2 regions of the Enterobacter cloacae complex sp. R_G8 genome follow, and region 1 is predicted to be linked to the other one. Evidence: predicted binding sites of a transcription regulator. Region 1 holds the regulator's gene; the other holds the start of a gene.
The links. The regulator CRP, encoded in region 1, controls carbon source genes, mostly activating them, when cyclic AMP is high. The targets are predictions, from matches to a motif close to ATGTGANNNNNNTCACAT.
Positions count from the first base shown of each region.

Region 2: the regulator CRP is predicted to act here: its motif matches at 3,512-3,529, upstream of deoC (deoxyribose-phosphate aldolase).

Region 1 covers NZ_CP102246.1:619,273-626,809, reverse strand. The annotation lists gene NQ842_RS02865 (phosphoribulokinase) at 1-780, shown strand, start outside; gene NQ842_RS02860 (OsmC family protein) at 847-1,251, opposite strand; gene crp (cAMP-activated global transcriptional regulator CRP) at 1,562-2,194, shown strand; gene NQ842_RS02850 (YccS/YhfK family putative transporter) at 2,252-4,339, shown strand; gene NQ842_RS02845 (aspartate aminotransferase family protein) at 4,336-5,556, opposite strand; gene pabA (aminodeoxychorismate synthase component 2) at 5,643-6,206, opposite strand; gene NQ842_RS02835 (putative adenosine monophosphate-protein transferase Fic) at 6,237-6,821, opposite strand; gene ppiA (peptidylprolyl isomerase A) at 6,927-7,499, opposite strand.
Region 2 covers NZ_CP102246.1:4,424,354-4,431,890, reverse strand. The annotation lists gene NQ842_RS20890 (patatin family protein) at 1-241, shown strand, start outside; gene NQ842_RS20885 (TatD family hydrolase) at 238-1,020, shown strand; gene NQ842_RS20880 (YjjW family glycine radical enzyme activase) at 1,015-1,875, opposite strand; gene NQ842_RS20875 (YjjI family glycine radical enzyme) at 1,850-3,397, opposite strand; gene deoC (deoxyribose-phosphate aldolase) at 3,660-4,439, shown strand; gene deoA (thymidine phosphorylase) at 4,540-5,862, shown strand; gene deoB (phosphopentomutase) at 5,916-7,139, shown strand; gene deoD (purine-nucleoside phosphorylase) at 7,223-7,537, shown strand, end outside.

The DNA of each region.
Region 1 (7,537 bases):
CAGTTGAATCTCCGTGCGGCGGAGGTCGAAGGCGACAGCTTTCACCGCTATACGCGCCCGGAGATGGACATGGCCATCCGCAAAGCGCGCGATTTGGGCAAACACATCAGCTACTTCGGCCCGGAGGCCAATGACTTCGGCCTGCTGGAGCAAACGTTTCAGGAGTACGGCCTAAGCGGCAAAGGCCAGTCCCGCAAATATCTGCACACCTACGACGAAGCCGTTCCCTGGAACCAGGTCCCGGGCACCTTTACTCCCTGGCAGCCGCTGCCGGAACCTACCGACGTGCTGTTTTACGAAGGATTGCACGGCGGCGTGGTGACGCCGCATCACGACGTGGCGCGACATGTGGATCTGCTGGTCGGCGTGGTGCCAATCGTTAACCTGGAGTGGATCCAGAAGCTGACGCGAGACATCAGCGAGCGCGGCCATTCGCGTGAGGCGGTGATGGATTCGGTTGTGCGCTCAATGGAAGATTACATCAATTATCTGACACCACAGTTTTCCCGCACCCACATCAACTTCCAGCGTGTGCCGACGGTGGACACCTCTAACCCGTTCGCGGCCAAAAGTATCCCGTCGCTGGATGAGAGCTTTGTGGTGATCCATTTCCGTAATCTCGACGGCATCGATTACCCCTGGCTGCTGGCGATGCTGCAGGGTTCGTTTATTTCTCACATGAATACGTTAGTGGTGCCCGGCGGAAAAATGGGGTTGGCGATGGAGCTGATCATGACGCCGCTGGTGCAGCGGTTGATGGAAGGGAAACAGATCGCATAATCATATTCCCTCTCCCAGTGGGAGAGGGTTAGGGTGAGGGCATCAACACGCGTGATGCCCCATCAATCACGCCTCGATCACTTCATACGAATGGGTAATTTTTACCGCCTTCTCCAGCATCAATGCCACAGAGCAGTATTTCTCCGCTGACAGATCGACCGCGCGTGAAACGGCCGCATCTTTTAGTTCTTTCCCGGTGACAATAAAGTGCAGGTTGATGTGGGTGAACAGGCGTGGCGCCTCTTCGCGACGTTCAGACGTGAGCTTAACTTCGCAATCCGTCACATCATGACGGCCCTTTTGCAGAATCGACACCACGTCAATCGCGCTGCATCCCCCAGCCGCCATCAGCACCATCTCCATTGGGCTGGGTGCTTTATCGCCGGAGTTACCGTCCATCAAAATCTGGTGTCCTGAAGCGGACTCGCCCAGGAACGTTAAACCTTCTACCCATTTCACGCGCGCTTGCATATTCATTAACTCCAACGTTGCATTTTTGGTGACAGATTACGCGTGCGTTACATTTCTCGCAATGGAAGGCGACCTGCGTCATGCTGAAGCGAGACACCAGGAGACACGCGGCGAAAGCTATGCTAAAACACTCTGGATGCTACAGTAATACATTGACGTTACACATGTATGCAGAGGACATCAAACTTTACTGGCTGCGAAACGTTACGACAGCCGACTTCCCAGGTATGGGTAAGAATTCGATTGCAACCCCAGAGTCCGGATGCATCTTATGACTCTGGTGACAGCTTATAACAGAGGATAACAGCGCATGGTGCTTGGCAAACCGCAAACAGACCCGACTCTCGAATGGTTCTTGTCTCATTGCCACATTCATAAGTACCCATCGAAGAGCACGCTGATTCACCAGGGTGAAAAAGCGGAAACGTTGTATTACATCGTCAAAGGCTCGGTGGCAGTGCTGATCAAAGATGAAGAAGGGAAAGAGATGATCCTTTCTTATCTGAACCAGGGCGATTTCATCGGTGAACTGGGCCTGTTTGAAGAAGGCCAGGAACGTAGCGCCTGGGTTCGTGCAAAGACAGCATGTGAAGTGGCTGAAATTTCCTACAAGAAATTCCGTCAGTTGATTCAGGTTAATCCTGACATCCTGATGCGTCTTTCTTCGCAGATGGCTCGCCGTCTGCAGGTCACATCAGAGAAAGTGGGTAACCTCGCCTTCCTGGACGTGACCGGCCGTATCGCGCAAACGCTGCTGAACCTGGCGAAACAGCCAGACGCCATGACTCACCCTGACGGCATGCAAATTAAAATTACCCGCCAGGAAATTGGTCAGATCGTCGGTTGCTCCCGTGAAACAGTGGGCCGTATCCTGAAAATGCTGGAAGATCAGAACCTGATCTCCGCCCACGGTAAAACCATCGTGGTTTACGGAACCCGTTAATCCCGATAAAACGGCGTGCCATCGCAAGGTGTCACGCCGTTTTTGTCTCTACTCCTCATGTGGCGCAGGCTGATTTATCACCCGGAAGTTAACTACGCACTGCGACAAACGCTGGTGTTGTGCCTTCCTGTGGCCGTGGGCCTGATCCTTGGACATCTTCAACAAGGGCTGCTGTTCTCTCTCGTACCTGCCTGCTGCAATATTGCCGGTCTCGACACCCCGCATAAGCGTTTTTTCAAACGACTGATTATTGGCGGTTCGCTGTTTGCCGGGTGTAGCCTCGCCGTGCAACTGTTGCTGGCCCGCGATATTCCGCTGCCGCTGATCCTGAGCGTGCTGGCGATGACGCTGGGGGTGACCGCCGAAATCAGTTCGCTGCACGCGCGTTTACTGCCCGCCTCACTCATTGCGGCCATCTTTACCCTCAGTCTCGCAGGTAACATGCCGGTATGGGAACCGCTGCTGATCTACGCCCTCGGTACGCTATGGTATGGCCTGTTTAACTGGTTCTGGTTCTGGCTGTGGCGGGAACAGCCGCTGCGTGAATCCCTGAGCCTGCTCTATGTCCAGCTCGCAGAGTACTGCGAAGCCAAATACACGCTGCTGACTCAGCATACCGACCCGGAAAAATCGCTGCCGCCGCTGCTGACGCGCCAGCAGAAGGTGGTGGATCTGATAAGCCAGTGCTACCAGCAACTGCACATGCTGGCCGCCAACAAGAACCACGAATACAAACGGCTGCTGCGCACCTTCCAGGTGGGGCTGGATCTGCAGGAGCATATCTCTGTGAGCCTGCACCACCCGCAGGAGGTGCAAAAGCTGGTGGAGCGCAGCCATGCCGAAGCGGTGATCCGCTGGAACGCGCAGACCGTGTCCGCACGTCTGCGGGTACTGGCCGACGACATTCTTTATCACCGCTATCCCACCCGCTTTAACATGGACAAGCAACTCGGCGCACTGGAGAAGATCGCCCGCCAGCACGAGGATAACCCGGTGGGTCAGTTTGCCGCCTGGCACTTCAGCCGTATTGCCCGCGTGCTGCGTACCCAGCGCCCGCTCTATCCTCGTGACCTGATGGCGGATAAGCAAAAGCGCCTGCCGCTGCTGCCTGCACTTAAAAGCTATCTCTCGTTTAAATCTTCCGCCCTGCGCAACGCCGCCCGGATTAGCGTGATGCTGAGCATCGCCAGCCTGATGGGCATGGCGCTCCATCTGCCCAAACCCTACTGGATATTAATGACGGTACTGTTTGTCACCCAGAACGGCTACGGCGCCACGCGGGTGCGTATTCTGCACCGGGCGGGCGGAACCATGGCGGGGTTGATTATCGCGGGCGTAACGCTGCACTTCCACGTGCCAGAAGGCTATACGCTGGCAGGCATGCTATTGATTACCCTGGTGAGCTACCTGATCATCCGCAAGAACTACGGCTGGGCGATGGTGGGCTTTACGGTCACGGCGGTATACACCCTGCAGTTGCTTACGCTCAATGGCGAACAATTTATTGTCGCCAGGCTTATCGATACACTGATTGGCTGCCTGATTGCCTTTGGCGGAATGGTCTGGCTGTGGCCACAATGGCAAAGCGGCCTGCTCAGGCAGAACGCCCACGACGCGCTGGAGGCCGACCAGCAGGCTATCCGCCTGATCCTGAGCGACGATCCGCAGCCCTCCCCGCTGGCGTATCAGCGGATGAAGGTCAACCAGGCGCATAACGCCCTGTTCAACTCGCTGAATCAGGCGATGCAGGAGCCCGGCTTTAACTCGCACTATCTGGCGGATATGAAGCTCTGGGTGACGCACAGCCAGTTCATCGTCGAACATATCAACGCGATGACCACGCTGGCGCGTGAACATACCATGCTGACACCGGACCTGGCGCAGCGCTATTTGCAGTCGTGTGAGATTGCCCTGCAGCGGTGTCAGCAGCGCCTGGAGTATGACGCACCGGGTGAATCGGGGGATTCGAACATTCTGGAAGCGCCGGAAACGCTCACCCACGGGCCAATGAGCACCCTGGAGCAGCATCTGCAGCGTATTCTGGGGCATCTGAACACCATGCACACCATTTCGTCGGTGGCATGGCGTCAGCGTCCGCATCACGGCATCTGGTTAACGCGGCGGTTAAAGCGAACCGAATATTAGCCTTTAACGATCTTCGCCACCGCCGCGGCAAAGCGGGTTAATCCATCTTCAATATCGTTCTCTTCGACCACCAGCGACGGCGCAAAGCGCATCACGTCCGGGCCAGCGTTGAGCACCATCACCCCTTCGTGAGCAGCGGCGTGCAGGAAATCGCGTGCGCGGCCTTTGTACTGCGGCTTCAGCTCTGCACCAATCAGCAGTCCCATACCACGGATCTCGCTGAAGACATCGTACGTTTCGTCGATCTGCTGCAGATGTTTCACGAACAGCTCGCGCTTCGCCTGAACGCCGCTTAACACCTCCGGCGTATTGATGATATCAAACGCCGCACCGGCGATGGCGCAGGCCAGCGGGTTTCCGCCGTAGGTGGAGCCGTGAGAGCCAACGTGGAAGGCGGAGGCGATCTCCTGGGTGGTGAGCACCGCGCTGACCGGGAAGCCGCCGCCGAGCGCTTTGGCGCTGGTCAGAATATCCGGCGTCACGCCGTAGTGCATGTAGGCGAACAGGGAGCCTGTACGCCCCATCCCGCTCTGGACCTCATCAAACACCAGCAGCGCCTGATGCTGATCGCACAGCGCGCGCAGCCCTTTGAGGAATTCCGGCGTTGCCGCCGTCACGCCGCCTTCCCCCTGAATCGGCTCAACCACGACCGCGCAGGTATGGTCATCCATCACTGCTTTCACCGCATGCAGATCGTTAAACGGTACATGAATGATATCGGCGGGTTTCGGACCAAAACCGTCGGAATACTTCGGCTGGCCGCCAACGGAAACGGTAAACAGCGAACGACCGTGGAAAGCGTTATGGAAAGCGATGATTTTGGTTTTGTACGGGCTGTGGCGCGTTGAGGCGTAGTAACGCGCCAGCTTGAAGGCGGTTTCGTTGGCTTCCGTACCGGAGTTCATAAACAGCACGCGCTCGGCGAAAGTCGCGTCAATGATCTTACGCCCCAGGCGCAACGCCGGTTCGTTGGTAAACACGTTGCTGGTGTGCCACAGGGTTTCGCCCTGGGTTTTCAGCGCCTCGACCAGTGCAGGATGGCAATGCCCCAGCGCCGTCACCGCAATCCCCCCGGCGAAATCCACGTACTCTTTCCCCTGCTGATCCCAGACGCGGCTGCCTTTTCCCTTTACCGGGATAAACTCGGCCGGTGCATAAATCGGCAGAATGACTTCATCGAATGTCGCGCGGGTAATTGCAGATTGTTCAGTTGCCATGTCATGACCATCCATTTTATGTCACAGTGATTGTGAAAATATAATCACAAAATATGCATAAAAAATCACAACAAGGCAACAGATATTCAGCGATTGAGGAAATTAGCCAGCAGCTGGTGTCCCTGTTCGCTGAGAATACTCTCCGGGTGGAACTGCACCCCTTCGAGATCCCATTCACGATGGCGAATGCCCATGATCTCCTGCGTCTCGCTCCAGGCGGTCACCTCAAAGCAGTCGGGCAGCGTCGGCGGGTCAATCACCAGAGAGTGGTAGCGCGTGACGGTTAACGGGTTATTTAACCCACTAAACACGCCCGTGCCGGTGTGGGTAACCGGTGAGGTTTTACCGTGCATCACCCTGGCAGCACGGACGATGGTGGCGCCAAACACCTGCCCGATGGCCTGATGGCCAAGGCAGACGCCAAGGATCGGCAGCCTGCCGGCGTAGTGGCGGATCACATCCAGAGAGATGCCCGATTCCGATGGAGTACACGGCCCCGGCGAGATAACGATTTTCTTTGGGGCCAGCGCGTCAATCCCGGTCAGGCTGATGTCGTCGTTACGGCGGACAACCACCTCTGCACCCAGCTCACAAAAATACTGGTAAAGGTTCCAGGTGAAGGAATCGTAGTTATCAATCAGCAGAATCATGGCGGCTCCCGAAAAAAATGCCGCCCTATTCTACTCAGATTCCCGCGCTTCGCTCACTACTTTGGCAAAGATAGCGTTCAGGGCGGACAAATCTCCCGTTGCGCCGCTCTGGTTAGCCGCGACCCACTGCTCAGGATCGATATCGCGCCAGTCCAGCAGGTAACCCGCATGGATCGCCAGCTGTTCAAAGAAAACGCGCTGCGCAATGCCATTACCACTCGCAAAAGGATGCAGCATATTGATTTCACAATAGTAATGGCTTATCCGCTCGATAAACTCCTCTTTCTGAAGACCCACCAGGTACCGGTCGCTTTCCAGTGCCGACATCAATTCATTGCCCATCTTCTCAATGTATTCGAAATGGCAAAAAGGGATGTCCCCTTTGAAAATATCGTCCGTACGGTATTCACCTGCCCGTTTCATCTCTCTGCGATACAGATGGCGGTGAATAAGGCACAGATGGGGCAACCCAGGCGCTGAAGGCCCAAGTTCCAGTGTCTCAATCTGGGGATCTGAAGGGCCATGACCCTTTTCAAGGAGACAACTGGCCTGAAAATTGACGTTACGCTGCTGCTCCCAGAGACGGGATTTTTGCTTATCGGTGAGTTTTTTCACTTAACGCCTCCCTGAATATGTCCGTTTGCCAAAGTATAAGCAGCAAAACGCGCTTTCGCAGGGAGGGCTACCAACACGGGCGAGACACGCCCGTGTCAAAGAGGATTACGGCAGTACTTTTGCAGAGAGGATCACGACCGGTTTGGATGGCACATTCTGGTATGGCCCAACGTCGTGGGTCTGTACCTGAGAAATCTTGTCCGCCACGTCCATCCCTTTTACCACTTTACCAAACACCGCATAGCCGAAGTCACGCTGGCCGTGGTCGAGGAAGGCGTTATCCGCCACGTTGATAAAGAACTGGCTGGTGGCGCTGTCTTTATCCGCCGTACGCGCCATGGCGATGGTGCCGCGGGTGTTCAGCAGGCCGTTGTCCGCTTCGTTTTTGATCGGGGGGTTCGGCTGTTTCTGCTGCATCTGCTCGTTGAAACCGCCGCCCTGCACCATAAAGCCTGGGATCACGCGGTGGAAGGTGGTGTTGTTATAAAAGCCGCTGTTTACGTAGTCGAGGAAGTTTTTCACAGAAACCGGGGCTTTCTGGCTATTCAGTTCCAGCTCAATATTCCCTGCGGAGGTGGTCAGCAGAACATGAGGGTCCCCTTTTGCTGCCAGCGCGGCCGGGGAAACGGCAGAAAGAGCAAACACAGCTGCGACAGCCGCCAGTGTTGATTTGAGCATGAGAATTCCTTAACAAAGCGCAGTATAAAAAGCGAATG
Region 2 (7,537 bases), 1.1 Mb from region 1:
GATCAGTATGGCGCTTGGCAGTCGTGTCCCTGCGTTGCGTGCAGATTATAAAACGGGACGGCTGTGCGGGCGCTACTTCCTGGCGACGGTCGGAAAAATGCTGGCGGAGCAACCACCCCTGCATCGGCATAAGCACATTATTACGCCGCCTGCGATTGTGGCTAACGATCCGCTGGCGGTGCCGCTGGTGGATGTCCCGCAGGCAAATGACGCTTTACTGGATAACGAGGATCTGGCGTGACGCACCGCTTTGTCGATACCCACTGCCATTTTGATTTTCCGCCGTTTACGGGAGATGAGACGGCCAGTATTCAGCGTGCCGCTCAGGCGGGGGTAGAGGCGATCGTTGTGCCTGCGATCGAAGCGGCATATTTCGATCGCGTACTCGACCTCGCCCGCCGCCATGATGCCCTTTATGCCGCGCTCGGTCTGCACCCGATCGTGATTGAGCATCATCTGGACGAACATCTCGACGTACTGGATGCGGCGCTGCAAACCCGCGAAAATAAACTGGTCGCTATTGGTGAGATCGGCCTCGATCTTTATCGAGACAATCCCCGGTTTGAACGCCAGCAGACGATACTGGATGCCCAGCTCAGACTGGCAAAGCGGCACGATCTGCCGGTAATCCTCCACTCCCGACGTACGCACGACAAACTGGCGATGCACCTGAAACGCATCGATCTGCCGCGAAAAGGGGTCGTGCATGGCTTCTCTGGTAGCCTGCAGCAGGCGCTGCGTTTTATTGAACTGGGCTATAAGATAGGCGTAGGTGGCACCATTACCTATCCGCGAGCCAGTAAAACGCGCGACGTGATGGCGCAACTGCCGCTGTCCGCCTTGTTACTGGAAACGGATGCTCCGGATATGCCGTTAAACGGTTTTCAGGGGCAGCCGAACCGCCCGGAACAGGCGGCACGTGTGTTTACCACGCTGTGTGAATTGCGTGATGAGCCAGAAGCGGTGATCGCGAATGCGCTGCTGGAAAATACCCGCGCGCTGTTTGGCATTACGCTATAGGTAAAGTGCGGGGCGGATCACCGCGATGTGCTGTTTTTCCAGTGCCAGCGCCAGCGGCTCGATATCCTCCGGCGTGGCGCTGCGCCATGACGCCGCCTCGCCGTAAACGCCGTGCGCGTGAAAGGCATTAATGCGCACCGGGACGTTCCCAAGCCCGAGGATAAACGTCGTCAGGGACCTGAGATGTTGCAGATAATCGCACTGCTCAGGGATCACCAGTAAACGCAGTTCCGTCAGCCGCTGTTGCTGCGCCAGCCAGCGAATGCTCTGCTTAATCTGCGGGTTTTCGCGCCCGGTCAGCACGCGATGATGTTCGTTTCCCCAGGCCTTCAGATCCACCATCGCACCATCCAGTACCGGCAGCAGTCTTTGCCAGCCGGTTTCCCCCAGCAGACCGTTGCTGTCCACCAGACACGTTAAGTGGCGCAGGGCGGGATCGGCTTTGATCGCCGCGAACAGGGCCACCAGGAACGGTAGCTGGGTGGTGGCCTCGCCGCCGCTCACGGTGACCCCTTCAATAAAGGGGGCGGCTTTGTGGATCTGCGTGAGGATCTCCTCCACGCTCAGGCGATGCGCCATTGGCGTGGCCTGTTGCTGGCACAGATGCAGGCAGGTATCGCACTGCTGACAGTGACTCTCCTGCCACCAGACGCGTCCGGCCTGAATGGTCAGCGCAGCGTGCGGGCAGTGGGGCACGCAGTCGCCGCAGTCGTTGCAGCGCCCAATGGTCCACGGGTTGTGGCAGGTTTTACAGCGCAGGTTACAACCCTGCAGGAAGAGGGCCAGGCGGCTGCCCGGCCCGTCCACGCAGGAGAAGGGGATAACCTGACTAACTAAAGCGCATCTGCTGTTCATGGCTGACCACGCGCGGCTGACGTTCCAGAATGCGGGTATTGCGTGCGGCTTCTTCGCCAAGCCAGGTGGTATTGGTGCGCGAACCGGCTTCGCGGTACTGTTCCAGATCCGACAGACGCACCATATACCCGGTCACACGCACCAGATCGTTACCGGCTACGTTGGCGGTAAATTCCCGCATACCGGCCTTGAATGCGCCCAGACACAGCTGAACGATCGCCTGCGGATTGCGTTTTATTGTCTCATCCAGCGTCAGAATGTCGCTGATCCCGGCGGGGTAGTGCGGGTGATGTGGCGCCACGGCCAGCAGATGACTGATCGGATCCGGCTCATCGCCGTACGGCAGACGCGCGCCCGGCGTCGTACCGGTATCGGAACTTATTCCTGACTGCGCATGGAGCATCGCACGCTGTTTCCAGCCGTATTTCACCGGCGTGTTTTCCACAAACGCCGCCAGCTGTTCGCTGATGCGATAGCCCAGCGCGTTGGCCTTCTCGCTTTTACCGTAACGGCCTTCAATGCCCGCCTTCTCGCAGAGCGTATTCACCGCTTCTGCCAGACCGTACATGCCAAACATCGGGACAAAGCGATCGGCATCAATCAGCCCCTCTTTCACCAGAAAGCTATTCTCAAAGAAGCCGGATTGTTGATAGAGAAACGCGCAGCGGGCATCAATGATGGCGATTTGTTGCTGGCAGTAGTGCGGCAACATGCGGGTGAAGAAATCATCGGGTGACGTGCTGTGTTCAGCAATCGCCCGCAGATTGAGGCGGACCAGCGTGCTGCCACCGCCCGCCAGCGGCAGCGAGTTGTAACAGCTCACGATGCCATAGCGTCCTTTTGTGAAAATTTTATCATTCGCCGGTCCATGGGAAATATGCGGTTTGCTGCACTCACAGATGTTTTTTGCCACCTCGAGCAGCAGATCGTCCGGCGTCACGTCCGGGTCATAAATAAACGTCAGATTCGGTGAGACCTGCTTCAGTTCTGCCTCGGCACGCAGAATGGCACGGGTGACAGGCGTATCTGCCGGACCGATGTTGACGTGCGTGAAGGCATCCGGCAACGTTCTGTCGAGATAGCGCCAGAAACGTTTTATTCGGCTATCAATCTCTTCTTGTGTTAGAATTCTAACATAAGGTTGCAGTAAGGCATCAAGATGACCGAGATAGACCGGCATCGATGTGACGGACGGAACATGATGGTAGAGAATGGTTAACAGCGAGAGGGCATCATCCAGATCTTTCGCCCCCTCCAGCTCCAGCCATTCTGAACCCTTAGCCAGAAACGTTGCGTAATCCGGCAGAACATAACGGGGTTTGTAAGGTGCATGGCCTTCGAACATGTCGCAGATGAATCCCTTGTCCAGCGCGGCACGTGCGGCATCAGGAAGTGCCGGATAAGGCAGAGTGTTTTCCGCTTCCAGCGCCAGGAAATGACGTTTTTGTTCCGGGCTTAACACCGGGCTTGTCACAATGTGCTGGCAACGTTGTTGCAGGGTGTCGGGGCTGGCGTGGGGCATGTTCGCTTCCTTGAGTGTTCTGCGGATGATGAACGGATTGTAGGAAGCCATCCCGTCAGGGCTTTTGATCTGACAAGGGGAATCGCTGCATTCGTCAGCAGTTTACGCATTAAAGTTTGAAGCAGATCTCATTACAGTAATGCAAATTTGTACGTAGTTTTCATTAACTGTGATGAATGTCGAAGTGTGAATGCGGGTGGATGTTAGAATACTCACAGACCCGCAAGGTAAAATTGATACGGCACCGCCGTTGGAGAATGTTATGACCGATTTAACTGCAAGCAGCCTGCGCGCGTTGAAACTGATGGACCTGACCACCCTGAACGATGACGACACTAATGAAAAAGTCATCGCCCTGTGCCATCAGGCGAAAACGCCAGTGGGCAACACTGCCGCTGTCTGCATCTATCCGCGCTTTATCCCGATTGCCCGCAAAACGTTGAAAGAGCAGGGTACCCCGGACGTGCGCATTGCAACCGTCACTAACTTCCCGCACGGCAATGACGATATCGATATTGCGCTGGCCGAAACCCGCGCGGCGATTGCTTACGGCGCAGACGAAGTGGACGTGGTATTCCCGTACCGTGCGCTGATTGCGGGCAACGAGCAGGTGGGCTTTGACCTGGTGAAAGCCTGTAAAGAGGCGTGTGCCGCGGCAAATGTGCTGCTGAAAGTGATCATCGAAACTGGCGAACTGAAAGAAGAAGCGCTGATTCGTAAAGCGTCCGAAATCTCCATCAAAGCCGGTGCCGATTTCATTAAAACCTCAACCGGTAAAGTGCCGGTGAACGCGACCCCGGAAAGCGCGCGCATCATGATGGAAGTGATCCGCGATATGGGCGTGTCCAAAACAGTGGGCTTTAAACCGGCGGGCGGCGTGCGTACTGCGGAAGACGCGCAGCAGTTCCTGGCGATTGCCGACGAGCTGTTCGGCTCCGACTGGGCCGATTCCCGTCACTACCGCTTCGGCGCGTCCAGCCTGCTGGCAAGCCTGCTGAAAGCGCTGGGTCACGGCGACGGTAAGAGCGCAAGCAGCTACTAAGTTTGAATTGCCGGGTGGCGCTACGCTTACCCGGCCTACCCGATCGTGGTTGGGCAAACCTTGCCCGCCACCGTTCACCCGATTCCTCATGGGGGTTACCGTGTTTCTCGCACAAGAAATTATTCGTAAAAAACGTGATGGTCATGCATTAAGCGACGAAGAGATCCGCTTCTTTATCAATGGCATTCGGGATAACACCATCTCTGAAGGGCAAATTGCTGCCCTGGCGATGACCATCTTCTTCCACGATATGTCGATGCCTGAGCGTGTCTCGTTGACCATGGCGATGCGAGATTCAGGAACCGTACTGGACTGGAAGAGCCTCAACCTCAACGGTCCGATTGTTGATAAACACTCCACCGGCGGCGTAGGTGATGTCACGTCTCTGATGCTCGGCCCGATGGTAGCGGCCTGCGGTGGTTACATCCCGATGATCTCCGGGCGCGGCCTGGGGCATACCGGCGGTACGCTCGACAAACTGGAAGCCATTCCGGGCTTTGATATCTTCCCGGATGACAACCGCTTCCGCGACATTATTAAAGACGTTGGCGTGGCGATTATCGGCCAGACCAGCTCTCTTGCGCCGGCAGACAAGCGTTTCTACGCGACCCGCGATATCACCGCAACCGTTGACTCTATCCCGCTGATCACCGCCTCTATTCTGGCGAAGAAGCTGGCGGAAGGGCTGGACGCGCTGGTGATGGACGTGAAGGTGGGCAGCGGCGCGTTTATGCCAACCTATGAACTCTCTGAAGCGCTGGCCGAAGCGATCGTTGGCGTCTCCAACGGCGCGGGCGTGCGCACCACCGCGCTGCTGACCGACATGAACCAGGTGCTGGCATCCAGCGCCGGTAACGCGGTTGAAGTGCGTGAAGCCGTGCAGTTCCTGACAGGCGTTTACCGCAACCCGCGCCTGTTCGACGTCACTATGGCGCTGTGCGTGGAGATGCTGATTTCCGGCAAGCTGGCCAAAGACGATGCTGACGCGCGTGCGAAGTTGCAGGCGGTGCTGGATAACGGCAAAGCGGCAGAGATCTTCGGCCGCATGGTGGCGGCGCAGAAAGGCCCGACCGATTTCGTGGAAAACTACGCGAAGTACCTGCCGACCGCGACGCTCAGCAAAGCGGTGTATGCCGATAGCGAAGGTTTCGTCTCCGCTATGGACACCCGTGCGCTCGGCATGGCGGTGGTCTCGATGGGCGGCGGCCGTCGTCAGGCATCTGACACTATTGATTACAGCGTCGGCTTTACCGATATGGCCCGTCTGGGCGACAGCGTTGACGGTCAACGTCCGCTGGCGGTGATCCACGCCAAAGACGAAGCCAGCTGGCAGGAAGCGGCGAAAGCGGTGAAAGCGGCCATTACGCTTGCTGATAAAGCGCCAGAAACCACACCGACTGTCTATCGCCGTATCACCGAATAGCGGTATACTGATCTGATCGATAATTTTTGAAGCACTACGTACGGAGAACAATTATGAAACGTGCATTTATTATGGTGCTGGACTCATTCGGCATCGGCGCAACCGAAGATGCAGAACGTTTTGGTGACGTGGGTTCCGATACCATGGGTCACATCGCGGAAGCCTGTGCGAAAGGCGAAGCGGACAACGGTCGTAAAGGCCCTCTGACTCTGCCCAACCTGACCCGCCTCGGTCTGGTGAAAGCGCATGAAGGTTCTACCGGTAAAATCGCTGCCGGTATGGACGGCAACGCGGAAGTGGTGGGCGCTTACGCCTGGGCGCATGAGCTCTCTTCCGGTAAAGATACCCCGTCCGGTCACTGGGAAATTGCCGGTGTGCCAGTTCTGTTTGACTGGGGCTATTTCTCCGATCACGAGAACAGCTTCCCACAGGAGCTGCTGGATAAACTGGTGAAGCGTGCCAACCTGCCGGGCTACCTCGGTAACTGCCACTCTTCCGGTACCGTAATTCTGGATCAGCTCGGCGAAGAGCACATGAAAACCGGCAAGCCGATTTTCTACACCTCTGCTGACTCCGTGTTCCAGATTGCCTGCCACGAAGAGACGTTTGGCCTGGATAAACTGTACGAGCTGTGTGAAATCGCCCGTGAAGAGCTGACCGAAGGCGGCTACAACATCGGTCGCGTTATTGCGCGTCCGTTTATCGGCGACAAAGCGGGTAACTTCCAGCGTACCGGTAACCGTCACGATCTGGCCGTTGAGCCACCGGCACCGACCGTACTGCAGAAACTGGTTGATGAGAAAGGCGGCCACGTGGTTTCTGTAGGTAAAATCGCGGATATCTACGCCAACTGCGGTATCACCAAGAAAGTGAAAGCCACCGGTCTGGATGCGCTGTTTGACGCCACCATCAAAGAGATGAAAGAAGCGGGTGATAAGACTATTGTCTTCACCAACTTCGTCGACTTCGACTCCTCCTGGGGCCACCGTCGCGACGTGGCTGGTTATGCGGCCGGTCTGGAGCTGTTCGACCGTCGTCTGCCAGAGCTGATGGAGCTGGTGGGTGAAGATGACATTCTGATCCTGACTGCCGACCACGGCTGTGACCCGACCTGGACCGGTACTGACCACACCCGTGAGCACATTCCGGTGCTGGTGTACGGCCCGAAAGTGAAACCGGGCTCGCTCGGTCACCGTGAAACCTTCGCGGACATCGGCCAGACGATTGCGAAATATTTTGGCACGTCTGACATGGAATATGGCAAGGCGATGTTCTGAGTTATGTTGGGTGCGGCCTGATGCCCTCACCCCAACCCTCTCCCACGGGGAGAGGGCGAATTTACAATGAAAAGGAACTGAAGATGGCAACTCCTCACATTAACGCAGAAATGGGTGACTTCGCTGACGTCGTATTGATGCCGGGCGACCCGCTGCGCGCGAAACACATTGCAGAAACTTTCCTGGAAGACGTGCGTGAAGTGAACAACGTTCGCGGCATGCTGGGCTTCACCGGCACTTACAAAGGCCGCAAAATCTCCGTGATGGGCCACGGTATGGGTATCCCATCCTGCTCCATCTACACCAAAGAGCTGATCACCGATTTCGGCGTGAAGAAAATCATCCGTGTTGGCTCCTGCGGCGCGGTGCGCATGGACGTTAAACTGCGTGACGTGGTG